Regions from separate parts of the Pantoea sp. C1E2 genome, predicted to be linked through region 1. Evidence: riboswitches for the same ligand, from Rfam matches in the RefSeq annotation. Region 1 holds a riboswitch; each other region holds the start of a gene.

What was found. A riboswitch is a leader RNA that binds a small molecule or an ion and turns the genes downstream of it on or off. The one in region 1 is predicted to bind thiamine pyrophosphate.
Region 2: linked by a shared signal. The riboswitch ahead of thiB (thiamine ABC transporter substrate binding subunit) and the one ahead of ACXI0A_RS24940 (LuxE/PaaK family acyltransferase) in region 1 are both predicted to bind thiamine pyrophosphate.
Region 3: linked by a shared signal. The riboswitch ahead of ACXI0A_RS23520 (FAD-dependent oxidoreductase) and the one ahead of ACXI0A_RS24940 (LuxE/PaaK family acyltransferase) in region 1 are both predicted to bind thiamine pyrophosphate.
Region 4: linked by a shared signal. The riboswitch ahead of thiM (hydroxyethylthiazole kinase) and the one ahead of ACXI0A_RS24940 (LuxE/PaaK family acyltransferase) in region 1 are both predicted to bind thiamine pyrophosphate.

The regions. Positions count from the first base shown of each region.
Region 1 is NZ_JBSZHT010000004.1:729,537-736,719, reverse strand. Features, by position in the region: gene ACXI0A_RS24945 (acyl-CoA reductase) at 1-1,368, opposite strand, end outside; gene ACXI0A_RS24940 (LuxE/PaaK family acyltransferase) at 1,365-2,447, opposite strand; TPP riboswitch at 2,547-2,676, opposite strand; gene ACXI0A_RS24935 (hypothetical protein) at 3,226-3,585, shown strand; gene ACXI0A_RS24930 (hypothetical protein) at 3,624-3,938, shown strand; gene ACXI0A_RS24925 (HAD-IC family P-type ATPase) at 4,056-6,743, opposite strand.
Region 2 is NZ_JBSZHT010000002.1:995,958-1,003,140, reverse strand. Features, by position in the region: gene leuC (3-isopropylmalate dehydratase large subunit) at 1-505, shown strand, start outside; gene leuD (3-isopropylmalate dehydratase small subunit) at 509-1,114, shown strand; gene ACXI0A_RS04790 (MFS transporter) at 1,196-2,377, opposite strand; gene sgrR (HTH-type transcriptional regulator SgrR) at 2,631-4,292, shown strand; TPP riboswitch at 4,328-4,423, shown strand; gene thiB (thiamine ABC transporter substrate binding subunit) at 4,471-5,457, shown strand; gene thiP (thiamine/thiamine pyrophosphate ABC transporter permease ThiP) at 5,457-7,043, shown strand; gene thiQ (thiamine ABC transporter ATP-binding protein ThiQ) at 7,027-7,183, shown strand, end outside.
Region 3 is NZ_JBSZHT010000004.1:425,859-433,041, forward strand. Features, by position in the region: gene ACXI0A_RS23490 (ABC transporter substrate-binding protein) at 1-179, opposite strand, end outside; gene ACXI0A_RS23495 (ABC transporter permease subunit) at 189-923, opposite strand; gene ACXI0A_RS23500 (ATP-binding cassette domain-containing protein) at 907-1,620, opposite strand; gene ACXI0A_RS23505 (ThiF family adenylyltransferase) at 1,617-2,582, opposite strand; gene ACXI0A_RS23510 (thiazole synthase) at 2,592-3,350, opposite strand; gene thiS (sulfur carrier protein ThiS) at 3,354-3,551, opposite strand; gene ACXI0A_RS23520 (FAD-dependent oxidoreductase) at 3,535-4,479, opposite strand; TPP riboswitch at 4,595-4,714, opposite strand; gene ACXI0A_RS23525 (6,7-dimethyl-8-ribityllumazine synthase) at 4,892-5,329, shown strand; gene ACXI0A_RS23530 (metal ABC transporter solute-binding protein, Zn/Mn family) at 5,606-6,475, shown strand; gene ACXI0A_RS23535 (manganese/iron ABC transporter ATP-binding protein) at 6,472-7,183, shown strand, end outside.
Region 4 is NZ_JBSZHT010000002.1:3,091,453-3,098,635, reverse strand. Features, by position in the region: gene ahpF (alkyl hydroperoxide reductase subunit F) at 1-930, shown strand, start outside; gene ACXI0A_RS14860 (hypothetical protein) at 995-1,198, opposite strand; TPP riboswitch at 1,522-1,617, shown strand; gene thiM (hydroxyethylthiazole kinase) at 1,651-2,436, shown strand; gene thiD (bifunctional hydroxymethylpyrimidine kinase/phosphomethylpyrimidine kinase) at 2,433-3,233, shown strand; gene fbaB (class I fructose-bisphosphate aldolase) at 3,437-4,489, shown strand; gene ACXI0A_RS14840 (FCD domain-containing protein) at 4,553-5,239, opposite strand; gene ACXI0A_RS14835 (mannitol dehydrogenase family protein) at 5,338-6,798, opposite strand; partial or broken gene ACXI0A_RS14830 (MFS transporter) at 6,852-7,183, opposite strand, start outside.

The sequences.
Region 1 (7,183 bases):
GCCATCGTGGTGCCATCCTGCTGCGGGTGAGGTCATGCTGCCAAAGGCGGTAATGCGGGTAATACCTGCTTGCCCCAGACGTCCGGCGAGATCAAATAACTCTCGCGGAGTGGCCGCCACCGCCGCCGATTGCAGATAAATTTTCTGCTGCGTCATCAATGCAATTGCGTCTTCAATCTCATCCACGGCCACCACTTTGAGGGTGCGTCCGAGTGCCGACGGCATCAGAGCTTCGGGGCCATCCACCATGACCACCGCCCAGCTGTCCGTTGGCTCGCCAAAAAGAATGCGATCGTCTTGCAACGCGCGAATCTCTTCACGGCTGCGCCAGGCCGCCACGCTATTAACTTCAGCCGAAGACAGCACGCGACGCGGATACTTGCGCGCCAGCGCACGCAGTTCATGGGCAATATACTCCGCGAATTCCTGCGGCGAGATGCGTCCGCCGCGTTCAACAAACAGCATTTGCGGTGAGTAACATCCCGCCTGGTCATAGCGCATGACGTCATAAGCCACGCGCTGCGCCAGATCGACTCCCTGCCTTGTATCCAGTGCCGAACGCGCCACCAGCCCCACGCTGATTTTATGGCCGTGCGGCAGAAAACGCGTGGAGACCGGCAGTTGCTGTTTGATAGCGTCCAGTGCGGCGTTGCCACCATAAGCCATCACCACATCAGGCTGTGTTAACCAGTGTTTTTCTGCTTCTGCTTCTGCTTCGCCGCCTTTCCACCACACCACTGCCAGGCATTCGCCAAGTTGAGGATCGATCTCGGCCAGCAGTTGCGCGAACCAGCCCGCCATCAGTGGTTCAGCGCCGGGCAGTTTGCCCACGCTGCCCGCTTTTACCAGCAGTCCGCAAATCAGGCTCCACAGTGGCAAACCCGGCACGTTCCCTGCCCAGATATGCAGCAGCAGATCAGGGCCAAACGCCCGCGCAAATCCGCCATTAGGTCTTGGTTGGAAGTCATCCAGCAGTTGCGGATCGTTAAAGTCTTCGGCTAAAAAGCGCTTGAGCTGCGGCTGTCGGAAGGTTTTGAGGTATCCGGTAAGCCCAAGGCGAATCATCCCGGCGTCATAACCGGTGACAATCGGCAGCAGCGTTTCGGCCTTGCGGCGCAGCGGATGGCTTCGATCCAGCAAACGCGCAATGGCCTCATCAATAATCATCACGATCTTCGCCACGCTCAGCGTCTTGAGATAAGCGCGAGCATGATCGCGCAGATGTGCGCTCAGGAGTGTAATTTGTGCCGGATTCAGCTCGGGGACGTCGACATCCAGGTGCTGTCCGTGATGGCTAAAACTCAGCGTGCGCCACTGCACCTCTTTAGGCGATAAACATCCCGGTAAATAACCCGCGACCTCTTTCACACTGCACCTTGCGCAGCAGCCAGGAACTCTTCCATCGCCAGCGAACAGCCCTTCGCATCCGCTCCGGTGACCCGGCCCAGCAGATGGAAGCCGCCCGCCACTGCCCGGCCAGCATCCTCGGTCAGTAAGGCAGATACTGAATTGAAGTGGGCCAGATCATGGTGCACCAGCACACCCATCTCACCTTCCGCCACCTCTTCGCCCGTCAGCGGATTGACCACGCGCGTGCGGATCCAGTGCGGGCCGGATTTCACCGAGGGACAGGCCACGTTGCCGTCGTCATAAAACTGGCTGCTCAGTTCGGTCATGCCGTACATGTTGATGCAGTGCATACGCGGCACGCCTAATGCCGCACTCAGTTCGACATAAAACTGCTCGGCTCCAATTTCGCGTGATTGCCCCTTAAATCCGCCGGTATCCAGAATGCGGCTGCCAGCTGGCAGCGCAAAGCGGCGTTTCTGGCGCTGCAACTCGTCCAGCAGATGCACATAGCTGTAGCTCGCGCCCAGCAGCGCATAAGGTTCGCCCTGCGCTTCCGCCTGCTCAAGCGCAGCGAAAAGGCGATCCATCGCGATACCGCTGTCATCCAGCAGCACTTCACTCTCGGCGGTGCCAAATTTTTCCACCGCTAACGTCAGGTAATGCGCCAGCGAAGAGTTGGGCAGTGCCCGATTATCAGGGAACAAAATGCCCATGCGAATCCGCTCTTCACCCGCCATAAAGCGCTGGCGGAAATTCTGCGCCATCGAGCATTTCCAGACATCAAGCGTCGGATGATAGCTGCGCCCCTTCACTGTGCCGGTGGTTCCGCTGGTCATAAACACCGCTTCGACGTCATCGGTGGCATGGCAACTCAGCGTCAGATCCTTAAACGCAGTGATCGGAATCGCCGGAATGGCGCGCCAGTTTTTCACCATAAAAGGTGTGCGGCCGCGCTGCATAGCGAAGCGTCGATAAGGGGTATTGTGTTCGAATTGATACGCGAATATGGCGAGCGCCAGGCGGTTAAAATCGTCGTCGGTTGTGTCCTGACGCTGAAGAAAGGTTAGCAAAGCGTCGATCAAAGCAGCTTCAGTCATATGCGGGTCCACCTGTTGCGATTGCGCGAAATCTCTCAGGCCGGGCCTGATGAGTCGAGTCTGTCCGCTACAAAGCACAAAGATGGGATCAGGACGCAGTGTCGCCCTGTGTTCCGCTCCCTACGCCGGTATTAGCCGGATCAGGTTCGTAGGGTCACTACGTTGTCAGCGTGTATAACACTGACGGGTAGAATCTCAGCCCGCTAACCGGGCCCCCCCTGGAACAAGTCGCAGTCAATCAAAAGGTCACTCAATAAAAGTCCACTCAGTACACTGATTTTATTGGGGTTACTTCAAATTCACTGCTGACAGTATTTCAAGGTTAAACCATTTGCCGTTTTAACACACTGATCTTTTGATCTAACCAGAGGCACTACCCGCGGTTCCAGCTTCACGGTGATTCATTGATCAATGTGAACAGCGCTGCTGAATTAGCAGGCTGTGAGTTTTTATCAACTGGTACCTACTGACCTCAACTTCAGCAACGAAAAATTGTCATGAGTCTGCAACATTTTAGTCATTAACAAATCCTTAACCAGTTTATTTGTTGTACTTTGGCTTTAATGCCCGGTTTATTTGTTCGAGTTACGCTTCAATAAATCTCACAGGATTTTATTGTGGTACGTAATATTCAGATTTTATCCCGTCCATTATCAGATAATGACCAGGCGATATCTGCAATACACATCAATTCATTTCATCAAACCAACCACAAATACTCTTGATTTTCCATTAGTTAGACCAGAGACTGTTGGTGAAACATTCAAGGGAATTTAAAATGAAAACATCTGCTAAGGTTGGGGCACTTTGTGCCCTGGGGATCATTTTGTCTGCGTCGGGTTATGAGGTATATTCGCAAAGCATAGAAAATCAAAATGATGAAATAGCCTGTCTGACCGTTCACAGTCGTGATGCGGTTATTGCCGTAGAAAAAGACCTGCTTGAAAAAGCCCATACCGAAATGTTTGGGAAAAACAGAATCACCCTGGGTTCTCTTCTGTTGCACAATGAAGACGTAGCAAAAAATGGCACACGTATAATCGTTCCGTTTACTTTGGCTAGCCGTGGTGGGCAATCTGAGTTCCAGGCCGTAGTGAGATGTTCAAATTTACAAGATATAGAGTATGACAAACTTTAATGAGTCCATTGACTCACACAGCAAACGGATAAATAAAAATGTACAAGGCAACGAAGTATTACGTATGCGATCACGCCCGCAGGGGCTTGCTTTTGCATACCGCAGGATGTGAACAGTTACCCGGTATCGATTCACGGGCTTTTATTGGCAGTATGTATAACCACGGTCAGGCATTCACCGTCGCTGCAGCGCAATATGCGAATGTTCATTACTGCCCGTGCTGCATCACTGTTAACAAAACCATCGAGTTAGCGAAGGATAACGCGACCATGCCAGCGTTGTGCAGGGCGACAAAACCGAAGAGAAAGAAACCGATGAAGGTTGTTGAGCCCGTGCGACATTTTCCTCTGTGACTTGATGACAGCGAATGTCCTGGGACGTTTAAATCCAATCTTTTAGCCCGAAATCAACATGCATCGTCTAAAACACCGCCCGCAGCGCTGTCACCAGCGCGACGGGCGGCAACAGACTCAAGCCGTTCTGAATCGGCGGGTGAGCGGTTTCTCAACCTCAACAATCAGGAACATCACGAATCCGATGATGAAGGTGATCACCCAATAGCGGAATGGCAGTCCAGTGGTGCCGAACAGCAACTGCATAAACGGCGCGTAGATGATTAATAATTGCAGCACCAGCAGTACCGCACTGACGATCCAGATACCTTTGTTCATCAGCAGCCCTTTGCTCAGCGAGAAGCCATCTGACACACGGCAGTTGAGCATATAGAACCATTGCGCGGTAACCAGCGTCTGCAACAGAACGGTGCGGATAAACTCCGGAGAATAGCCACGCGGCTGCAGCCAGGCTTCCAGCACAAACGCGCTTATCGCAATCATTGAACCAACAAACACCACGCGCCAGATAGCGAATCCATCCATCACATGCAGTTTGGGATCGCGCGGTGGCCGACGCATAATGTTTTTTTCACCCTCCTCAAACGCCAGGCCAAACGACAGCGTGGCCGACGTCGCCATGTTCATCCACAGAATCAATACAGGCGTCAGCGGAATGAGATTACCCGCCAGCAGCGCGATGATGATCAGCAACCCCTGCGCCAGGTTGGTGGGCATGATAAACAGGATGGTTTTTTTCAAGTTGTCATAAACCCGGCGCCCTTCCCGCACCGCGCTGGCAATGGTGGCGAAGTTGTCATCCGTAAGCACCATATCGGCAGCTTCTTTGGTGACTTCGGTGCCTTTAATGCCCATCGCAATGCCGACATCGGCGCGCTTCAGGGCGGGCGCATCGTTCACGCCGTCCCCGGTCATGCCGACCACTTCCTGCCTGCTCTGCAATGCCTGAACCAGGCGGAATTTATCCTCCGGGCTGGTACGAGCGAAGATGTCGTAGGCCTGCGCGGCATCGCTTAATTGGTGATCGTCCATCACTTCCAGTTCGCGCCCGGTAATGGCTGAACCCGCATTGCCAATCCCCAGCATTTGACCAATGCTCATCGCGGTTTGCGGGTGGTCACCGGTGATCATTTTGACGCGTATGCCAGCCTGCAGGCAGTCACGAATGGCGGTGATGGCTTCAGGGCGCGGCGGATCCATCATTCCGGCAATCCCGAGCAGAATCACGCCCTGTTGCAGATCCTGATGGGTGAGTTCAGTTTGTCCGGGTAACGCCGGTTTCCATGCTGCCGCCACCATGCGCAGCCCTTCGCGCGCATACTCTTCAATCTTGCCTTCCCACCAGCTGATATTGATGGGTTGCAGGCCGTGTTCGGTTTGCTGCTGCTGACAAAGTCGGAACAGCACATCCGGCGCGCCGGTAATCAGCACACGCTCTTCATCGCCAATGCGGTACAGCGTCGACATGTATTTGTATTGAGAATCGAACGGGATTTTACTGCGTAACTCGGTCGTGACCACCGGCAACTGCCCTTTGGCGGCCAGCACCTTGAGCGCGCCCTCAGTCGGCCCACCGGTGATTTTCCAGTAGCCGCTCTCATCCTTAATCAGCTGACTGTCATTACACAGATCGATGGTGCGCAGATACTGTTCGAGCAAGGACCCGCCAGTGACTGTAACGGGCACGGCGTCATCCGCCTTATGAATGGCGCCGACCGGTTCATAGCTGTCTCCGTCTACCCGGTAAATATGATCCGCCGTGATCACCGCTTTGACCGTCATCTCATTCATGGTCAGGGTGCCGGTTTTATCCGAGCAGATCACCGTCATCGCGCCCAGCGTTTCCACCGTCGGCAGCTTACGAATGATCGCCTGCTGCTTCGCCATGGTCTGCACGCCGAGGGAGAGGATGATGGAGATAATGGCGGGCAAGCCTTCGGGCACGGATGCCACTGCCAGACTGATCAACGACAACATCAGTTCGGAGACCGGCATGTCGCGGAACAGCAGGCTGAAGACAAACAGCGCGGCCATCATCGCCAGAATAATCAGGAAGATGGCTTTACCTAGCTTGTCCATTTGTACCAGCAGCGGCGTACGATGTTTTTCGATATCGGACATCATCTGATTGATGTGCCCCAGTTCGGTATCTCCACCGGTAGCCACCACCAACCCTGTACCACCACCGGAACTGACCGTCGTTCCCGAAAACAGCAAGTTGGTGCGATCGCCTAACGGAAGTTCTCCCGTCAGTGCATCGGTGGTTTTCTCCACCACCGTGGATTCCCCGGTGAGTATCGCCTCTTCCACGCGCAGATTGTGGGCTTCGATCACGCGCAGGTCAGCGGGGATACGATCCCCGGCGCGGATCACCACCACATCCCCCGGCACCAGCGCGGTGGTCGGCAGGGTTTCGTGCTTGCCCGCGCGGATCACCACCGTTTCGCTGGAGAGCATATTGCGTATGCTTTGCAGGGATTTTTCCGCATTGCTCTCCTGGATATGGCCAATCAACGCGTTGACCACCGCCACACCCAGAATCACCAGCGTATCAACCCAATGGCCCATCACCGCCGTCAGCAGCGCGGCAGCGAGTAACACGTAAATCAGCACATCGTTAAAATGGGCGAGGAAGCGCAGCCATGCGGGCTTACCCGGTTTTTGCGGCAGGGCATTTTCACCGTATTTTTGTAAGCGGGCCGTGGCTTCACTACCCGAGATACCTTCAACTGAACTCTCTGTCTGGCTCAAGGTTTCATCGACAGAAAGCTGATAGTACGACCTTTCCGATTTAGCAGTATTCATCGCTTTCTCCTCAAATCCTGTTTCGGAAATCAAGGCGGTGACATCGCGTTATTAACAGATCCTCTTTAAATACAAAGACGAACATCCACGTACTGCCTGAGGTGAGTCCCGTTTATAACTGAAAGACATGTCATTAATGGCTGCCCAACGAAATTGAGCAGGGAAATAATCTATACGCCGAACTTTTGACAAGAGAAATGAACGTTATAAACGTAGCACAGGCCATTCAACTCACTCTGTTTTTATGAGGAAATTCACCCGCAATCAAAAATTAGTTTTCAGAGGAATTTTAAACCAAAGATAAATAAGCTATTTTTAACGAAAATAAATTAACCCACCCCTATGTTAATGAAATAGCGGGAAAAGCCACACTTTGTTTTTATGTTGTTAAGCTGGTTTATAGTTCTGATTAAAACAAATAAATCAGATTTAAATTCCAT
Region 2 (7,183 bases), on a different contig from region 1:
GGCAATCCCTAATCCACAGTCGTTTGCCGATCCGGTTGAGCGTGCCTCTGCTGAGAAAGCGCTGGCTTACATGGATCTGCAGCCGGGCATCAAACTGACTGATGTCGCTATCGACAAAGTATTTATCGGTTCCTGCACCAACTCACGTATTGAAGATTTGCGTGCTGCCGCAGCTATCGCCAAAGGCCGTAAAGTCGCACCAGGCGTCGTAGCCATGGTGGTGCCGGGCTCCGGTCCGGTTAAAGCCCAGGCGGAAGCGGAAGGTCTGGATAAAATTTTCCTCGAAGCCGGTTTTGAATGGCGTTTGCCAGGCTGCTCCATGTGCCTGGCGATGAACAATGACCGTCTGAACCCAGGCGAGCGTTGCGCATCCACCAGTAACCGTAACTTTGAAGGTCGTCAGGGCCGTGGCGGTCGCACTCACTTAGTGAGCCCGGCGATGGCTGCAGCGGCGGCAGTAACCGGTCGTTTTGCCGACATTCGTGAATTGACTCAGGGAGCTTAAGCCATGGCGAACAAATTTACTCAACACACCGGGATTGTGGCGCCACTGGACGCCGCGAACGTCGACACCGATGCCATCATTCCAAAACAGTTTTTGCAGAAAGTGACGCGTACCGGTTTTGGCGCGCACCTGTTCCACGACTGGCGTTTCGAAGATGATGCGGGCACCGTGCCTACCCCAGGTTTTGTCCTGAACAAACCGGAGTTCAAAGGCACCAGCATCTTGCTGGCACGTGAAAACTTTGGCTGCGGTTCTTCGCGTGAACACGCCCCATGGGCACTGACCGATTTCGGTTTCCACGTGGTGATTGCGCCAAGCTTCGCGGATATCTTCTATGGCAACAGCTTCAACAACCAGTTGCTGCCAGTGAAGTTGAGCGATGAAGAAGTGGATGAGATGTTCAAACTGGTGGCGGCGCAGCCGGGTGTGACCTTTACGGTCGATCTGGAAGCGCAGACGGTGACGGCCGGTGAGAAGTCTTACAGCTTTGAAATCGACACCTTCCGTCGTCACTGCATGATCAACGGCCTCGACAGCATTGGTTTGACGCTGCAACACGAAGCGTCCATCTCCAACTACGAGACCACTCAGCCAGCGTTCCTGCGTTAATACCTTATTCGGTGCGTTTGAGCGCACCGAATTGAGACGCACTGGATGTCCCGAAAGTCGCCTTTGCTGGCGACTTTTTGTTTATCTGGCATCACGTACTCGCGACGCCAACCCAAGCGCCACCACCGCCATCACCAGTGCCAGCCAGTAAACGGACTCATGCCCGAAGCGCTCGCTCAGCGTGCCCTGTATCAATCCCGCAATAATCAATCCGGTCGAGATCGAGGTGGTAAACATGGTGGTCGCCGCGCCCGCACGTCCCGGCATCAAATCCTGGAACCACAACATGCCAATCCCCGCGACGATACCGATAAAGGCCGCATTAAACAGCTGCAGCACCATCAATGCCGTGCGCGACTGGAACATGACCAGTCCAAGATAGAACAGAATCGCGGCAACCAGCGCTAACAGCACCAACTTACGTTTACCGAAACGCTTAGCGTAATGGCCAGCCAGCAGCATGATTGGGATCTCCAGCCCTGCCGCCGTCCCCATCAATAAGCCCGCCAGCTTTTCCGGCAGCCCCAGCGTGGAGCTGATATACAGCGGCATATCGATGATATACATGGTGTTGCACGCCCACATCACCACCGAGGCGATAAACAGCATTCGCACCTGGCTGTCTTTCCACGGGCTCAGTTGGGTCAGCACTTGTTCTGGCGTCGCAGCCACGCGCGGCACCGATGGCAGAGTGCGCCAAATCAGCAGCATACTGAGCAGGAAAATCGCCGCCGCCACGCAGAAAAGCGTCACGAAGCCATAGTTAAGCGCTAAAGCGAAAGACAGCGGCGGGCCAATCACCCACGCCAGCGACAGCTGTGCACGCATCACCGAGCTGAACATCACCACTTCACGCGCCGACTGATCGGCATACTCTCGCGCCAACGCAAAGATCTGCGGTATCGCCACGCTGGCCAGCGCCGACAGCAAGACGCCCACGCTAATCAACGTCAGGTAATGACGATTAAAGGCGAATAGCAGCGCATTGAGCACCGCCATCAGGCAGCAAAACAGGATCAAATTGCGACGATCGCCACGATTGTCCGAACGCTTTGCCATCAGCAAACTGATCACAATCCCGGCGATGGCGTTGATAGTAAAGAACAGGCCGACCCAAAATGGTCGCACCTGCACTTCGCGTGTCAAAAACAGACTGAGCGTGGGTGCCTGCAACGCACCAGCGACACCGGTCATAAACGACACGGCCATAAAAGAGAGATAAACCGGATTAATACGACGCTGGCGCGTTAACAGCGATTTCATGCAGAAATCCCTTTGCGGAGAAATGGGGCTAAGACAAAGAGGGTAGAAGATTTCACAGCAAAACGAAAAAAGCCAGCAGAGAAAACGCTGCTGGCGGTGAAATGCACCCTACTCAGAAAAGGCTCCACGTCGGCGGAACCGCTGGCAGAGCGCCATTCATTGCTGAATGCCTCCCGCTCTTCCATTGCCTGGCAGTATGCCTCTAATATGGGGCAGGAAAAACTGAGCGATTCTGAGAAGGAGTTCCCCTTTTATGTCCTCTGCGCGACTGCAACAGCAGTTCATCCGCCTGTGGCAAAGCTGCCAGGGGCTGGATCAGGAAACCACATTAAGCGAGCTGGCCGAACGACTGCACTGTTCACGACGCCATATGCGCAATCTGTTGAATGCCATGCAGGATGCAGGCTGGCTGATTTGGCAGGCGGAAGCCGGACGTGGCAAACGTTCGGCCCTGAGCTTCAATTACACCGGCCTGGCACTCCAGCAGCAGCGCGCCGAGGACTTGCTGGATCAGGATCGCATCGAGCAGCTGGTACAACTGGTTGGCGATAAGGATCAGGTTCGCCAGATGATCGCTGCCCACCTCGGGCGCAGTTTCCGTCAGGGCAAGCACATCCTGCGCGTGCTCTATTACCGCCCGCTGCCGAATCTGTTGCCCGGTTCCCCCTTGCGCCGTTCTGAAACTCATCTGGCGCGACAAATCTTTAACGGCCTGACGCGGATAAATGAGGAAAAGGGGGAAATCGAAGCGGATATCGCCCATCACTGGCAGCAAACCTCCCCACTCCACTGGCGCTTCTTTTTACGCCCCGCGATTCGCTTCCACCACGGACGTGAACTGGAGATGGAAGATGTTATCGCCTCGCTGGATCGCGTACGTAGTCAGCCGCTGTTCTCGCATATCGACAAACTTCACTCTCCTGCACCCTGGACGCTGGATATTCATCTGACGCAGCCCGATAGCTGGCTGCCTTGGCTGCTGGCCAGCGTCAGCGCGATGATCCTGCCGCGCGAATGGCCGACGCTGCGACATTTTGCCCGTCAGCCCATCGGCACCGGTCCGTACAGCGTGGTACGCAACCAGCAGACGCAGCTGAAAATCGCCGCCTTTGATGACTATTTTGGCTATCGAGCGCTGATTGATGATGTGTCGATTTGGGTGCTGCCGGAAATCAGTGATGAGCTGGTGTACGCGGGCGTAAAGCTGCAGGGCGAGACCGCCGATGAGAAATCCGAAGAGAGTCGTCTGGAAGAAGGCTGCTATTTCCTGCTGTTCGACCAGCGCTCTGAGCGCGGCAAGGAGCCAAATTTTCGCCGCTGGGTGAGCTATCTGTTCAATCCGATTGCCCTGCTTAATCATGCGGGCGTCGGCTATCAGCGCTACTGGTTCCCGGCATACGGATTCTTACCGCGCTGGCACCATCGCCGCGATCTCACTCCAGCTGAAAAGCCTGATGGATTAACCCAACTGACTATCAGCTGGTACAGCCATCATGTTGAGCATGAAGGGATTGCCAACGCCCTGCGCCCACAGCTGGCCGAACAGGGTGTCGAACTGATCACGCGCGAGTTGAGCTACGAAGAGTGGTTTGAAGGTGCAGGAGAAAGTGATATCTGGCTCGGCAGTGTGAACTTCACTCTCCCGCTCGAATACGCACTGTTTGCCCAGCTCTACGAGCTGCCGCTAATGCACCACTGCGTGCCGATTGACTGGCACGCCGATGCCCAGCAATGGCGACAGAAAACCTTGCCGCTAGCCGAATGGAGCAAGCAGTTGGTCAACAGCGACTTTGTTCATCCGCTTTTCCATCACTGGTTACTGCTGGAAGGCCAGCGCAGCATGCGTGGCGTGCGGCTCAATACGCTGGGTTGGTTTGACTTCAAATCGGCCTGGTTTGCGCCTCCTGAGTTGTGATGCTTTCGCACTGTCACAGAAGTGTCTAAAATAGACCGTTCTCAACGGGGTGCCCTGCGTTTTGGGCTGAGATAAACCCGTCGAACCTGATCCGGCTCATACCGGCGTAGGGATTTGAGATGCCCGCTAACTCAGATCCTTTGCGACTCAACTTTATTTTCTCCTCAAGGAGCGCAAAGTGTTAAACAAAGTTCTGCCCGTATTGCTGTTGGTCTCCGCTCCGGTTTTCGCCGCTAAACCTGTCCTGACCGTTTACACCTATGACTCTTTCTCTGCAGAGTGGGGCCCGGGTCCCGCCGTCAAAAAAGCCTTTGAAGCCGAGTGCGGCTGCGAACTGAAGTATGTGGCGCTGGAAGATGGTGTGTCATTGCTCAACCGCGTGCGTATGGAAGGCAAGAACAGCAAAGCCGATGTGGTGCTGGGCCTTGATAACAACCTGGTGCAAGCCGCCGAGAAAACCGGCCTATTTGCGAAAAGTGCAGTCGACACCAGTAAATTGCAACTGCCCGATGACTGGCATAACGACACCTTCGTTCCGTTCGATTACGGCTACTTCGCCTTCGTCTACGATAAAAATAAGCTGAAGAACCCACCGAAAAGCCTGAAAGAACTGGTCGAAAGCCCGGAAAAGTGGCGTGTAATTTATGAAGATCCACGCACCAGCACGCCGGGGCTCGGCCTGCTGCTGTGGATGCAGAAAGTGTATGGCGAGAAAGCGCCTGGCGCCTGGCAGAAGCTGGCGCAGAAGACCGTCACCGTAACGAAAGGCTGGAGCGAAGCCTATGGCCTGTTCCTGAAAGGCGAAGGCGATCTGGTGCTGAGTTACACCACCTCTCCGGCTTATCACATCATTGAAGAGAAGAAAGACAACTACGCCGCTGCGCCGTTCAGTGAAGGTCACTACCTGCAGGTGGAAGTGGCCGCACAGCTCGCCAGCAGCAAGCAGCCCAAGCTCGCACAGCAGTTTATGCAATTCATGGTGTCGCCTGCCTTCCAGCAGACCATTCCAACCGGCAACTGGATGTATCCGGTAATCAAAAGCGATTTGCCTGCGGGTTATCAGTCACTCACCGTGCCGGCGAATGCACTGCAATACAGCTCAGCCGAAGTGGCCGATCATCGCGCTGACTGGATTCGCACCTGGCAGCAAGCTGTTAGCCGTTAATGCCAGCCTGGTTAATTCCTGGAAGTGTCGTTGCGCTGCTATTGTGCGCAGTGGCACTGCTGGCGTTTGGTGCCTTAGTGGTGGTGGCGCCGGTCACTGACTGGCGCGCCCTGCTGTCAGACAGTTACCTCCACCACGTGCTGGCCTTCTCGTTTGAGCAGGCAATGTTGTCTGCACTGCTCTCGGTGCTGCCGTCGATTCTGCTGGCGCGTGCGCTGTATCGTCGCCGCTTTCCGGGACGTACGCTGTTGCTGCGTCTTTGCGCCATGACGCTGGTATTGCCAGTTTTAGTGGCGGTGTTTGGCTTGCTCAGCGTCTATGGTCGCAGTGGCTGGCTGGCGCAACTCTGTAACCTGCTTGGTATTGATTACACCTTCTCGCCCTATGGCTTGCAGGGCATTTTACTGGCGCACGTCTTCTTTAACCTGCCCCTCGCCACTCGCATGCTGCTGCAGGCGCTGGAAAGCATTCCCGGGGAACAGCGCCAGCTAGCCGCCCAGCTGGGTCTGCGCGGCTGGAACCTGTTTCGTTTAGTCGAATGGCCCTGGCTGCGACGCCAGATTCTGCCCACCGCAGCACTGATCTTTATGCTGTGCTTCGCCAGCTTCGCCACGGTGCTGGCTCTGGGCGGTGGACCGCGCGCCACCACGCTGGAACTGGCCATCTACCAGGCGCTGAGTTTTGATTACGATCCCAGCCGTGCAGCATTGCTGGCACTGTTGCAGCTCGGATGCTGTTTGCTGCTGGTGCTGCTCAGCCAACGCTTCAGTAAAGCCATTCCCACTGGCAGCCAAAATATTCGTGGCTGGCGTGATCCGCAGGATTCCTGGCACGCCCGACTCGGCGACACGCTGTTGATTATCTGTGCGCTGATGCTGTTGCTGCCGCCGCTCGCCGCGGTGGTAGTCGATGGCCTGCGCGGTGGCATCACGGGTGCACTTCAGCAATCCGCATTATGGCAAGCAACCTTCACCTCACTGCGCATCGCCATCGGCGCCGGATTGCTGTGCGTGCTGCTGACGATGATGTTGCTGTGGAGCAGTCGTGAGCTGCGTCAGCGTCAGCGCAACGTGGCGGCACAGGCGATGGAACTGAGCGGCATGCTGATTCTGGCGATGCCCGGCATCGTGCTGGCCAGCGGATTTTTCCTGCTGTTCAACGCCACCCTCGGTCTGCCGCAGCGTGCCGATGGCTTAGTGATCTTCACCAATGCGCTGATTGCCATCCCCTATGCGATGAAAGTGCTGGAAAACCCGATGCGCGATATCAGCGCCCGTTACAACCAGCTCTGTGCTTCGCTGGGCATTACGGGAATTAACCGCCTGAAACTGATAGAACTGCGAGCGCTAAAGCGTCCCATCGCACAGGCGCTGGCGTTTGCCTGCGTACTGTCGATTGGCGATTTCGGCGTGGTGGCCCTGTTTGGTAGCGCCGATTTCCGCACGCTGCCGTTCTATCTGTTCCAGCAGATTGGCGCTTATCGCGGCGCAGACGGTGCCGTTACCGCACTGCTACTGTTATTACTTTGCCTGTTACTTTTTACCCTGATGGAAAAACTGCCGGGTCGCCATGCTGACACTGAATAATCTCACCTACCTTTACCAGCATCTGCCAATGCGCTTCCGTTTTGAGGTCCAGGCAGGTGAGCGTCTGGCGATCCTCGGCCCAAGCGGCGCGGGGAAAAGCACCTTGCTCAGCCTGATCGGCGGATTTCTGCCGGTGAGCC
Region 3 (7,183 bases), 300 kb from region 1:
GCTATCATCTCGACATCCAGCCCTTCTTTCTTGAAAGCGCCGCTGTACTGCGCGGCAAAAATAGCTGCATGGTTGGGGTTCACAAACCAGTCGAGCAGCAGGCGAACCTTCTGTTCGGCGTGCGCGCTGGTGGTCGCCAGCAGCAGCAATGCGGTAATCGCGGTACGTAGGGTGTTCAAGGGACGTCCTTATGTTGAGTGCCAGAGGAATTTTTTACGCAGCAATGTGACGCCGCCGGACAGCAGCAGAGCCAGCATCAATAACAGCAATAAAGCAGCAAAGCTGGTGGCGGTTTCCAGCCGGGCGTTGGATTGCATCATCAGATAGCCCAGCCCTTCGCTGGCACCCACCCATTCGCCAATCACCACCCCAATCGGAGCCAGCACCACCGCCATCTGCAAGCCGGAAAAGAATTGCGGTAGCGCAGCCGGCCAGCGCACGTGCCAGAAAACCCGCGCACGTGAAGGATTAAGTGTACCCGCCAGCTCCAGCCAGCCGGAGGGCGTGCGGCATAGGCCATCGAACAACGACAGGCACAGCGGGAAGAAGACAATTAACGCTGCGACCACCACTTTGGAGGCGATGCCAAAACCCAGCCACAGCACCAGCAGCGGTGCCAGCGCAAACACAGGGATCGCCTGACTGGCGGTCACCAGCGGAAACAGCACGCGGCGCAAAGTCTGGCTGCCTGCCATCAGCACCGCCAGAATGACGCCCGTCCCGACGCCCAGCAGCAGCGCCAGTACAATCTCTGCCAGTGTATACAGCGCGTGATGCGCTAATAGCTGGCGATGCAGCCATAGTGCTTCCATCACCGCCAGCGGCGAAGGTAATAAAAAGTCAGGCACGCCGTGGTGCCGCGCCAGCAGCCAGCCGCCCAGCAGCACTGCGATCAGATAGATCGCGCTAAACAGTTTTTTCATCTTGATTCAGTCGTGAGAAGAGTTCGCCCTGAGCCTGTAACAGGCCGGGATCGTCAAGGGATCGAGGGGCGTCACCAACAGGGACTGGCCAGGCTTCAACCGTCAACGGCTGGTCGTGTAACAGCACGATGTCGTCGGCCATACGACAGGCTTCCAGCGGATCGTGCGTAACCAGCAGCACCGTTTTGCCCTTAAGAAGCGTGGCGGTCAGGGTTTGCAGGCTGAGTTTAGTCATCACATCCAGCGTGGCGAAAGGCTCATCCATCAGCACGACTTCGCGTTGGGCATACAGCGTACGTGCCAGTGCCACACGCTGACGCATCCCGCCGGAAAGTTTATCCGGTGAGGCTTGCGCCACCTCACCTAGCTTCACCTGCTCCAGTAGCGACATTGCGCGCGAGCGATCGGGTTTTTCACCGTTGAGACGCGCCGCAAGCATCACGTTTTCCAACACCGTCAGCCAGGGATACAACAGATCCTGTTGCCCCATCCACGCCACTTTGCCCGGTAAGCCGCTAATTTCGCCCTGTTGCGGCTGCAACAACCCCGCCACCAGCAGCAATAAGGTGCTTTTCCCAATGCCGCTGCGGCCTAGCAGCACAGTGGTTTTACCGCCGCGCAGTTGCAGATTGAATTGCTGGCACAGCGCCTGTTCGCCCCAGCTAAAGGTGATGTCCTTAAAACAGATCGGAGTCATGGTCGTCGTGCCGCCAGCATCGCCAGTCGGGTAAATCCTCGTTCTGTTAGCACCGAGGCTGCCTGCGCCGCGCGAATTCCACTGGCACACACCAGCACGATGCGCCGATCTTGCGGCGGCTGCCAATCGGCTATCGCCTGCGGCAGAATACGTTCGACGTTGTTCGCTACGCTGACGGGCGCTTCTTCCTCACCGCGTAATTCGACAATGCAATCGTCGGCTGTCAGTAGTGGCTCATCGATAAAGGGCACGATGTTCTCAGGTTCTTCTGCGCCGTCGAAACGGAACGCGCGAATATGCCAGTTAATGAAGTCACAGTTGATGACGCTGCCCAGTGGCGAAGGCTGCAGGCTCAGCAGCACGCTTAACGCCATCTGTGCCTGCATTGCGCCCAGCGTGGCCACCGCCGGCCCCATTACGCCCGCGGTGTTGCAGTTGGCTGCTGAGGTGGGTAAGCGCGGAAACAGCGCCCGATAGCTGGGCGCGATGCCGCAGAAGCCACCGACGTAGCCCTGGCGACCCAACACCGAGGCACTGATCAAGGGAATCTGCGCTGCCAGACAGGCGTCGGAAAGTTGATAGGTCACCGCGAAGTTATCAGCGGCATCGACCACCAGATCGATATCCGTGAGAAGGTGCGGCAGATCGCTGGCGCCAATAGCCCGTGGCACCACCTCTATCTGCACCTCGGGATTACGATGCAACAGCGCCTGTTGCGCCCGTGCTGCCTTGCTGTGACCGATGTCCTGCATCGTAAATAGCGTCTGGCGATGAAGGTTGTGCAGGGCCACTTCATCGTCGTCACACAGGCGGATAAAACCGACGCCTGCGCCAACCAATTGCGGCAACAACGTGGCACCCAATCCGCCCGCCCCCACCACTAATACGCGCGCATCCGTTAGTTTTTGCTGACCTGCTGTGCCGATTTCCGGCAGCATCATCTGCCGTTGATAGCGATCCATGGTGGCTCCTTAACTCAGACTCGCCAGACCAAAGATCGGTGTAGAAGCCGCCGCCATATCGCGCTTCTCCATCAATCCGGCACTGCGTGCGGCCTGTCCCGCTTCTATCGCCAGACGGAAACCGTTCGCCATGCCAACCGGATCGCCGGCTTTCGCCACGGCAGTATTGAGCAGGATGCCATCGAAGCCCATTTCCATCGCCTGCGCGGCCTGCGATGGCGCACCGATACCGGCATCAATAATCAGCGGGATATCGCTGAACCACGCCCGCATCGCGCGCAATCCTTCGATATTGCGCAGACCCTGCCCGGAACCGATGGGTGCGCCCCACGGCATCAGCAGTTCGCAACCGGCTTCCAGCAGCTTCTCACCGACGATCAAATCTTCGGTGGTGTACGGGAAGACCTGAAAACCGTCCGCACACAGGATGCGTGCCGCTTCAACCAGCGCAAAAGGATCCGGCTGGAGCGTGTCGGCATGACCGATTACTTCTAGTTTGATCCACGAGGTATTGAACAGCTCACGTGCCATCTGCGCGGTGGTCACCGCTTCTTTCACCGTGTGACAACCCGCGGTATTCGGCAGCACGCGAATGTCCAGACCGGTCAGCAGTTCGCGAAAAGCCGCACCCGCCGCGCCTTCACGACGCAAACTGACGGTGATGATGTCCGTGCCGGAGGCGGCAATCGCCTGTTGCAGAATCGCCGGTGACGGATAGCCCGCGGTGCCGAGTAGAAAACGTGACTGGGGAGCGAAATCGTAAAACATGGTTCAACCTCCCTGCATCGGGGACAAGACTTCCAGCTGGCAGCCCTCTTCGAGTCGCTGGCTGCTGTACTGACTTTTGGGCACAAAGTTGCCGTTGAAAGCGCTGGCGACGCAGGCGGCATCAATTTGCTGTTCGATCAGCAATTCGCTGAGCGTGCTGGCCTCGGTGCGGATCGCTCGGCCGTTAAGCTGAATGTTCATAGGATTGTTCCCCGAAAAGGCGCTGCATCAACTGTTCTGCCATCATTGGCGCCAGCAGAAAACCGTGGCGATACATGCCATTAAGATAGAAGGTGTCGTTTTGATAGTGGATTTCCGGCAGGTTGGCCGGATAGGCAGGACGTAAACCGCTGCCGCTTTCCACCACGCGGGCTTCGGCAAGGGCAGGATGGATGGCGTAAGCCGCGCTGAGCAGTTCCATCATGGCGCGCGCGCTAATCGGGCTGGCATCGTCACTTTCCACCATGGTGGCACCGAGCATGAAATGGCCGTTACGGCGCGGCACCAGATAGCACGGAAAGCGCGGATGCAGCAGGCGAATTGGACGCGAGAACTGCACCTCATCGCTGTGCAGAATCACCATTTCACCACGCACCGCCCGCAGACGCGGAAGATCGGTTTTGGCATGCATGCCACGGCAATCAATCACCCGCCCCGAAGGTTGTTTTGCATCAAAACGCACGCCGCGCTGTAACAGCTTTTCGCGCATTTCGGTGAGCGCCAGGCGCGGGTCAAGATGTGCTTCCCCGGCAAAAAACAGGCCGCGCGCAAAACGCCCGGCCAGCAACGGTTCAATGTCACCGGGATCGACCCATTGGTGCTGTTCGGTCATGCGTGCGAAGCGAGTCAGTTCCTGGCTGTCGCGCGGTGGCGCCACCACCAGCGTTCCCTGATGCGCCACGCTGCTGACGCGCTGTTGCCACCAACCAGCGGCGTGTTGCCCGAGAGAGATCACTTCCTGGGGTGCACTTTCAGATTCGCACCAGGGTGCGAGCATGCCGCCAGCAAACCAGGAGGCGGGCTGGCGGGAATCGTCGCCAATGACGTCGACGTCTTCGCCGCGTTCAGCCAGCAGCGTTGCCACGCAGAGGCCTGCCACGCCGCAGCCTAATACTGTCCAGCGACTCACAGCAGGTTATCCAGGATATAAAGGGAATTCACATCGGCCTCTCAGTGTTGACTGAGACCCGCAGATACAGGAGGAGGGAAAGGGCGCGAGCGATCCTCTGCGCCAGACAACACCGGAGCGGTGCTGTCAGTCTTCCTACGCCAGTATCAACTGGGTCAGGTTCAAAGGGTCGCTAAGCCGCGCATTGCGCTTTTAGCCTCTCAGTCTCTTTGGCGAGACTCCCCCGACGCGTCTATTTGTATTGCAGGTGCAGGTCGCCGTCAAGCACGGATTGCCGAAGACAGCCGTCACGTCATCGCATAGCATTTATCGCTACGTGCACGTTCTGGATCGAAAACGTAACATATGGTATACAAAGGCATTATTGCTACTTTTCAAGCGCAAAGAAATTACAGGTGATGTTGGACTCATTATGAAAAATATTAGAATTGCCTTTATTAAAGCCGGTTGGCACAAAGAGATCGTGCACAATGCTTTGGTGGGTTTTGAGCAAGAATTAAAAGCACAGAATGTTGAAGCGGAATTAAAAGTGCTGGAAGTGCCGGGCGCATTTGAAATGCCGCTGCTGGCAAAACGCCTAGCGGAAACCGGCAAATACGACGCGATCGTTGCGGCTGCGCTGGTGGTGGATGGCGGTATCTATCGCCACGATTTCGTTGCTGCAGCAGTCGTTGATGGCCTGATGAACGTTCAGCTGACCACCAATGTTCCGGTGTTCTCCGTTTCGCTGACGCCACACAATTTCCAGCCGGTCGATGTGCTGGAAAACTTCTATACCGAACACTTTATTAAGAAAGGCAAAGAAGCCGCGCGTGCTGCGCTGGCCATTCATAATTTGTCGATCGATTAATTCTCTCTCAGGAACACTTCATTATTCGCAGTGAAGTGTTCTTGCTCTCAATAATACCTCCCTGCCCTTAAGAACAATATGTTCTACGCTATTTCGAAAATCGCATAAGCCACTTTCACTGCTCTCCTCTGCAACTTCAACTTACGTAAATTTTTGTCGTAAACAGCAAAAGGTGTACAAAAACACTTCACATTCATAGCATTCACTATAATGTATAGCACAGGCTATACTTCTCAGGGGATGACTATGTTGACCAGGCACGTTGTATCGGTTGTGATGCTTACGCTCGCGATGAGCACTTCGGCATTTGCTGCCGACAAACTCAAAGTGGTCACCACTTTCACGGTGATCGCAGACATGGCAAAAAACGTCGCGGGTGATGCCGCCGAAGTGACGTCTATTACCAAGCCCGGCGCAGAGATCCACGAATACCAACCTACCCCAGGCGATATCCGTCGCGCACAGGGCGCCGATCTGATCCTGGTAAACGGTTTTAATCTGGAGCAGTGGTTTAGCCGCTTTTACCAGCGCTTGAAAGGCGTGCCTGAAGTCACGGTGACCGAAGGCATTGAACCCTTAGGCATCACCGAAGGCCCTTACAACGGTAAACCCAACCCGCATGCCTGGATGTCACCAGACAATGCGCTGATTTACGTCGATAACATCCGCAAAGCACTGCAAAAATACGATCCCGCCAATGCCGCCGTTTACCAGGCCAATGCCGATCGCTATAAAGCGCAAATCCAGCAGACTCTGGCACCGATGCGCGCCGGGATCGAAAAATTGCCTGAAAACCAGCGCTGGCTGGTGACCAGTGAGGGCGCGTTTTCCTATCTGGCGCGTGATTTAGGTCTGAAAGAACTTTATCTGTGGCCGATCAATGCCGATCAGCAGGGCACGCCGCAACAGGTGCGCAAAGTGATCGATGCGGTCAGAACTCAAAACATTCCGACCATCTTTAGCGAAAGCACCATCTCCGCCAAACCGGCCCAACAGGTCGCGCGTGAAGCGGGTATTCACTACGGCGGCGTGCTGTATGTTGACTCTCTCAGCAATAGCGATGGGCCAGTTCCGACCTACCTTGACCTCCTTCGAGTGACCACAGACACCGTGGTAAAAGGCATCACCGCCGGGAGCCAAAAATGACCCTAAACGTGCAGGATGTTAGCGTCACCTACCGCAACGGTCACACTGCGCTGCGTCAGGCATCTTTCTCCGTGCCAGCGGGCAGCATCGCCGCGCTGGTGGGCGTCAACGGCTCGGGAAAATCGACGCTGTTTAAGGCCATTATGGGTTTTGTGCCACTCTCAACCGGTCTGGTCACGCTGGCGGAGATGCCCGCTAAGCGCGCGCTAAAACACAATATCGTCTCCTATGTGCCGCAGTCGGAAGAAGTGGACTGGAGCTTCCCGGTGCTGGTGGAAGATGTCGTGATGATGGGCCGCTACGGCTACATGAATATGCTGCGTATCCCGCGAGCCGAAGATAAACGCAGCGTGGATGAGGCGCTGGCACGCGTCGGGATGAGTGATTACCGCCATCGTCAGATTGGCGAACTCTCCGGCGGGCAGAAAAAACGTGTCTTCCTCGCACGGGCGCTGGCGCAGAGTGGGCAAATCATCCTGCTGGATGAGCCCTTTACCGGCGTCGATGTCAAAACTGAAGCGGCGATCATCACCCTGTTGCAGGAGTTGCGTGATGAGGGCCGTACCATGCTGGTCTCCACGCACGATCTCAACACCATCCCTGATTTTTGCGACCGCTGCGTGCTGGTCAAAAACACCGTGCTGGCGAGCGGCTTACTGCGCGACACCTTCACCGCCGCCAATCTGGCACGCACCTTTGACGGTGAGG
Region 4 (7,183 bases), on a different contig from region 1:
GAAGTGCTGATCGTCGGCAGCGGCCCAGCGGGCGCAGCGGCAGCGATTTACTCTGCACGTAAAGGTATCCGCACTGGCCTGATGGGCGAGCGTTTTGGTGGCCAGGTGCTCGACACCGTGGACATCGAAAACTACATCTCAGTACAGAAAACCGAAGGCGCTAAGCTGGCCGGTTCACTGCGTGCCCACGTCGATGATTACGATGTTGACGTTATCGACACTCAGAGCGCCATCAAGCTGATCCCAGCTGCGAAAGAGGGCGGTCTGCACGCGATTGAAACCGCGTCTGGCGCGGTGCTGAAATCACGCAGCATCATCATTGCCACCGGCGCACGCTGGCGCAACATGGGCGTGCCGGGTGAAGAGCAGTATCGCACCAAAGGCGTGACCTACTGCCCACACTGCGACGGCCCGCTGTTCAAAGGCAAGCGCACGGCGGTGATCGGCGGCGGTAACTCCGGCGTTGAAGCGGCTATCGACCTCGCAGGTCTGGTTGAGCACGTGACACTGCTGGAATTCGCCAGCGAAATGCGCGCTGACAAAGTGCTGCAGGACAAACTGCGTAGCCTGAAAAACGTGGATGTGATTCTTAATGCGCAGACCACCGAAGTGAAAGGCGACGGCAGCAAAGTCACCGGTCTGGCTTATATCGATCGTAACAACCAGACCAGCTACGAGATCGCGCTGAGCGGTATCTTCGTGCAGATTGGTCTGTTGCCGAACACCACCTTCCTTGAAGGCGCGGTAGAACGTAACAAGATGGGCGAGATCATCATCGACGCCAAATGCGAAACCAGCCTGAAAGGCGTGTTCGCGGCGGGTGACTGCACCACGGTGCCGTACAAGCAGATCATCATCGCCAGCGGCGAAGGCGCGAAAGCCTCACTCAGCGCGTTCGATTACCTGATCCGTACGCAGCCTGCTGAATAAGTTCCTGCTATAGCCACACCAAGGCCCTGCAACGGATGTTGCGGGGCTTTTTTTTGCCTGTTATTCATCCTAACCAACGGCGTGCTTCCGCATCGCTAATGTCGCGATAATAAATTTTATGCAAATGCTCGCCGCAACCTTTGCATTGGGCTTCAACATAGGTAGAAAAATAATGGCGGCCGGAAGGGCAAATTGCGCCTTTACGTGAAATACGAATGTCGTGCCATTTATGGGCGTGCGGAATAAAGCTGAATAATTTTGAGATCATTATCGATTCCGGAATTGGATTGGCAGTGACTCTCTTCAAGTCCGGAGGGGGATTAGGCCTTGCCACGCCGGGTGGGGCGTTGATGTGCATCAATGAATGCTTATGCGCGTGTTTATTAGTCGATTTTTCAATGATCAGAATAAATTTGGCAGATTCAGTCGCAGGTTGAATATTAATAAAAATTGATCGAGGCAGGCCTTTTTAAATTCACGATATCAAATTATTTTCACTCATTTGATTTAGTGCCATTTTGCGCGCCCTGCACACCACCACGATTTACAATTCCCCTTACGCGCCTTATTCTGTGTGCGGCATGTTTACCATGCCATGACTCGGGGTGCCCCTGTAAAGCAGGGCTGAGATACACCCGCTGACCTGATCTGGATAATGCCAGCGTAGGGAAGTCAGATGCCTGACCGCATTCGCCTTCTTGATCGCCGGTTGGGAGTTTTATGACACAGCCTGACCTTCTTTCCCCCGCGCAACTCGCGCAATCCCTGCAACTGCTACGGCAGCAGTCTCCGCTGGTGCACTGCATGACCAATGACGTGGTGCAAACCTTTACCGCCAATGTGCTGCTGGCTTTACAGGCCTCTCCCGCGATGGTGATCGATGCCGAAGAAGCTGCGCAGTTTGCCGGTTTTGCCGATGCGCTGTTGATCAACGTCGGCACCTTAACCCGCGATCGTCGCGATGCGATGCTGACGGCGGTGCAGGCTGCACAAAAGGCGGGCATGCCCTGGACGCTCGATCCGGTGGCCGTTGGTGCACTCTCATTCCGCACCAAATTCTGCCAGCAGCTGTTGAGCCTGCATCCCGCCGCGATTCGTGGCAACGCCTCGGAAATCCTCGCGCTGGCTAATCAGGCTGCGGGCGGACGCGGCGTGGACAGCGTGCATCAGGCCGATGCCGCACTGAGCGCGGCGCAGCAGTTGGCGCAGGATTACCACACGCTGGTGGCAGTCACTGGTGAAGTCGATTACGTCACCGATGGTAAACGCACGCTGGCCATTCCAGGCGGCAGCCCGCTGATGACGCGGGTGGTCGGCACCGGCTGTGCGCTTTCCGCCGTGGTGGCGGCGCTCAGCAGTTTGCCGGGCGATCGCTTGCAGCATGTCGCGGCGGCTTGTCGCGTGATGTCAATGGCGGGTGAGCAGGCGGCGCGCGCCGTTGAAGGACCGGGCAGTTTTGTCGCGGCATTCCTCGACAAATTATGGACGCTGGAGGTTGTCGTATGAAACGCATCAACGCGTTAACTATTGCTGGTACTGACCCGAGCGGCGGCGCGGGCATTCAGGCGGATCTCAAAGCTTTCTCCGCACTGGGCGCTTATGGCACCAGCGTGATCACCGCGCTGGTGGCGCAAAATACCTGCGGCGTGCAGTCGGTGTATCGCATTGAACCGGACTTCGTCGGCGCGCAGCTGGATTCGGTATTGGACGATGTGCGTATCGATGCCGCCAAAATTGGCATGCTGTCGGAAACCGCGATTGTCGAAGTGGTGGCCGAGCGGCTGAAACGCGCCAGCCTGCCGTTTGTGGTGCTGGATACGGTGATGATTGCCAAAAGCGGCGACCCGCTGCTGTCGCCCGATGCGGTGGCCAGCGTGCGAGAACTGCTGCTGCCGCAGGTGTCACTGATCACGCCCAATCTGCCCGAAGCGGCAACATTGCTGGGACGCGATATGGCGCAGGATGAGAAAACCATGTTGATGCAGGGCGATGCGCTGTTGGATCTCGGTTGTGAAGCGGTACTGATGAAGGGTGGCCATCTTAGTGATGCCGAAAGCCCGGATTGGCTGATTACACGTGCAGGGCGTCAGCGCTTCACCGCACCGCGCATCAATACGCGCCATACCCATGGCACCGGCTGCTCGCTGTCAGCTGCGCTGGCTGCACTGCGCCCGCGTCATGATAACTGGGCTGACACAGTCACAGAGGCCAAAGCCTGGCTGCAGCAGGCCTTGCTACACGCGGACTCGCTGGAAGTGGGTAAAGGCATCGGGCCAGTGCACCATTTCCATCAATGGTGGTAAGGCAAAACCGACATTAAGGCGTGCCTCCGCGTTACAGGACTCAAACTGAAGGCGGCTCATAGCAAGGTGGCAGAATTTTTTTACTGCGTATCCGTCTGAAAAATGGTGTCAGCAATTTGCCAGCCTGGCGCATTTCGGTCCAGGCTGTTGGGGGCGAATCGGCCATTGCCGGTTCCATTCCAGCCATTTATTCAGGAGCCAACATGACGGACATCGTACAGTTATTGGGCAAAGAAGCGGATTCTCTTCTTCAACATCGCTGCATGACCATTCCAGCGGACAGCCTTTATTTACCGGGCGCGGATTTCGTCGATCGCGTAATGATCGATAACAATCGTTCTCCTGCCGTACTGCGTAATATGCAAACCCTGTATAACACTGGCCGCCTGGCGGGCACCGGCTATCTGTCAATCCTGCCGGTCGATCAGGGCGTTGAGCACTCCGCGGGCGCCTCCTTTGCCGCCAACCCGGCTTACTTCGATCCGAAGAACATCGTTGAGCTGGCGATTGAAGCCGGCTGTAACTGCGTGGCATCCACCTATGGCGTGCTGGCCTCGGTCTCGCGCCGCTATGCGCACCGTATTCCGTTTATGGTCAAACTGAACCACAACGAAACGCTGAGCTATCCCACTCAGTACGATCAAACCTTGTACGCCAGCGTCGAACAGGCATTCAATCTGGGTGCAGTAGCGGTGGGCGCGACGATTTACTTCGGTTCAGAGCAGTCACGTCGTCAGATTGAAGAGATCTCATCGGCCTTTGAGCGTGCCCATGAACTGGGCATGGTGACTGTGCTGTGGGCTTATCTGCGCAATGATGGCTTCAAGAAAGACGGCGTGGATTATCATGCCAGCGCCGATTTAACCGGTCAGGCCAACCATCTGGCAGCCACCATTGGCGCAGACATCGTGAAGCAGAAGATGGCCGAGAACAACGGCGGTTATAAAGCGGTGAAATTCGGTCATACCGATGAGCGCGTGTATAGCAAGCTAACCACTGAGAATCCGATCGATCTGGTGCGCTACCAGCTGGCGAACTGCTATATGGGCCGTGCCGGATTGATTAACTCAGGTGGGGCGTCTGCAGGGGACACCGATATTGCCGAATCTGTGCGTACTGCAGTAATCAACAAACGTGCGGGCGGTATGGGGCTGATTCTGGGTCGTAAGGCGTTTAAGAAGTCGCTGAAAGAGGGCGTGCAGCTGATTAATGCGGTGCAGGATGTCTATCTGGCGAAAGATGTGACCATTGCTTAATTAAACCTGGCTTGCTTGCCATTTCGCGGTCGGGCAGTGCACTGCCCGTCCGCGAGAACCATGTTAAGGCGCTTCAAACCACTCGCTATTGCGTTCAGCAATCGGCGTAATGGTCAAAATCATCTCCTGCAGATGACGGCGCATCGCAGTTTCTGCCTCTTCAACATCCTGTGCTTTTAACGCGTTGTAGATGTCTTGATGCTGCTGAATCAAACTCTCTGGCGGTGAAACTTCGCTCAAGGTCAGGAAGCGCACGCGATCCATGGTGGCTTTGATGTTTTCCACCGTCTCCCACGCCAGCGAACAGTTAATTCCTTCGGCGATTAAGCGGTGAAACTCATCGTCCAGCGTTAAAAATGCCTGGCTGTCGTGACGATCGGCGGCTAAACGCTGCAGCTGCAAGTTATGCTCCAGCGCCATCAATCCCTCGGGGCTGATCTCCTGCGCGGCGCGGCGTACCACGGCGATCTCCACTGCTTCACGGATAAAACGGCCGTCGGCTACACGCTGGGCGGAAATCTTGCGCACGAATGTTCCGCGCTGCGGCAGCACCTGCACCAGGCCCGCTTCCGCCAGTTTGATAAAGGCTTCGCGGACTGGCTGGCGCGACACGTTAAAGCGCGCGGACACTTCCTTTTCCGACAGCAACGAGCCCGGATGAATGACGCAGGTCACGATATCTTTGCGCAGATAACGATAAATCTGCTGATTTACGGGTTCGCTGGTGGTTATGGTATAGGCAATCGACATGCAGCAATATCCGTATTACGGCTGGCCTACGCCAGCTCGATGAGAAAGGTTCAGTCTAATCAGCACGCTGCATCTGCGCTACACATTTGTGAAGGCACTTATGCCTGCGTCACAAGGGCCTGTACCGTGGCGCGTGCGCCTTGCGTATTCAGCTGCTTGTAGAGCTCAGTCACTCGTGAAACGAAGGCGGTCTGATAACGTAAATCATCGCCAAACACCGCTTGCAAACGCAGTAAGGCTTCTACGCGCTGCGTGCCCTCATCACTGTGCGCCACTATACTCGCCAACTGCTCCTTCATGGGATCGCGAATCTCAATCGCCTGACCCTGTTCATCGACACCGCTCACGTAGCGCATCCAGCCCGCCACACCGAGCAGCAGATAGTCACAGGAGGTGCCGTTGCGCAGATGCCAGCGCACGCTGTCCAGCAAACGCTGCGGCAGCTTCTGCGTGCCGTCGGTAGCGATTTGATAGGTGCGATGCTTGATGGCGCTGTTCTCGTAGCGCGCAATCAGCGAATCGGCATAAGCGGTGAGATCCACACCCTTCGTGCGTAGCGTCGGAGCCTGATCCTGCAACATTAGCGCGCGTGCTGCCGTGCGGAAGTTGCTATCGGCCATGCAATCACTGATGTGTTCATATCCGGCCAGGAAGCCGAGATAAGCCAAAAACGAATGGCTGCCATTTAACATGCGGAGCTTCATCTCTTCGAACGGTAGCACGTCGCTGACCAGTTCGGCTCCGGCGTTTTCCCATGCCGGGCGGCCATTAACGAAATTATCTTCGATGACCCATTGGAAGAAGGGTTCTGCTTCAACCGCCACCGGATCGCTACTGCCTAAGCGTGCTTCCAGCGCATCAAATGCCGCATCAGTCATCGCGGGGACAATGCGATCCACCATGGTGGACGGGAAGGTGATGTGCGTTTGAATGTACTCCGCCAGTTCATGGCTGTGGCGTTCTGCCAGCTGGATGATGACGTTGCGGGTGACGTGGCCATTTTCCGGCATGTTATCGCAGGACATGACGCTGAACGGTGCTAAACCACGCTCGCGACGACGCATAATCGCCGCCAGAATCAGGCCCGGCAGCGAGCGTGGTTGCGCAGGGTTTTCCAGATCATGCACAATATCGGGATGATCCGGATTGAGCTTGCCGCTGGAAGGCATATAGCAATAGCCTTTCTCGGTCACCGTCATCGATACAATCGCCACATCCGGCTGGCTCATCGCCTCAATCACTGCATCAATACCGTCGCCTTTGCCATGCAGCGCTTGCGTCACCACGCCAATCACGCGGGTGTGCAGGCTGTCATCTGCCATTTCGGTCAGGGTATAAAGCAGGTCTTGCTGACGCAGCGCTTCAATCAAAGCACCGCTGTTGAGATTGACTTCGCAGTAACCCCAGTCACTGCCTTCAGCCGCCAGTTTATCGCTGGCGAGCGCCTGATGCGCACGATGGAAGGCACCAAAACCGATATGTACCATGCGGGTTTTTAACTGGCTGCGGTCATAAGTGGGGCGTTGTACGTCAACGGGAAGGCGTTCAAGCTCTAACATGCGTTTTCCTTTTAGCAAACGGGGCGCTAAGCGCCCCGTTCTCATTAAAACGGTTAAACAGCTACCGGTTTATCGGTGGTTTTGGGTTCGCGGATAACAAACAGTACCAGTATCGCGCCCACTGCCGCCACGGCTCCGGCCAGAATAAATGCACTGTCAAACTTGCCGGTGTTCTGCACAATAAAGCCGGTGACGATAGGGCCGATAATCCCGGACAGGCTACCAATCAGATGGATAAAGCCACTGATGCTGCCGACACGGCTTTTGTGCACCACATCCTGAATAATCGCCCAGTAAATCGCGCCGGTGATGTACAGGAAGAAGATGGAGATCGACATCATGATCACTGCCGAGTGCACTTCTTTAATCGTACCTGCCAGCGCCA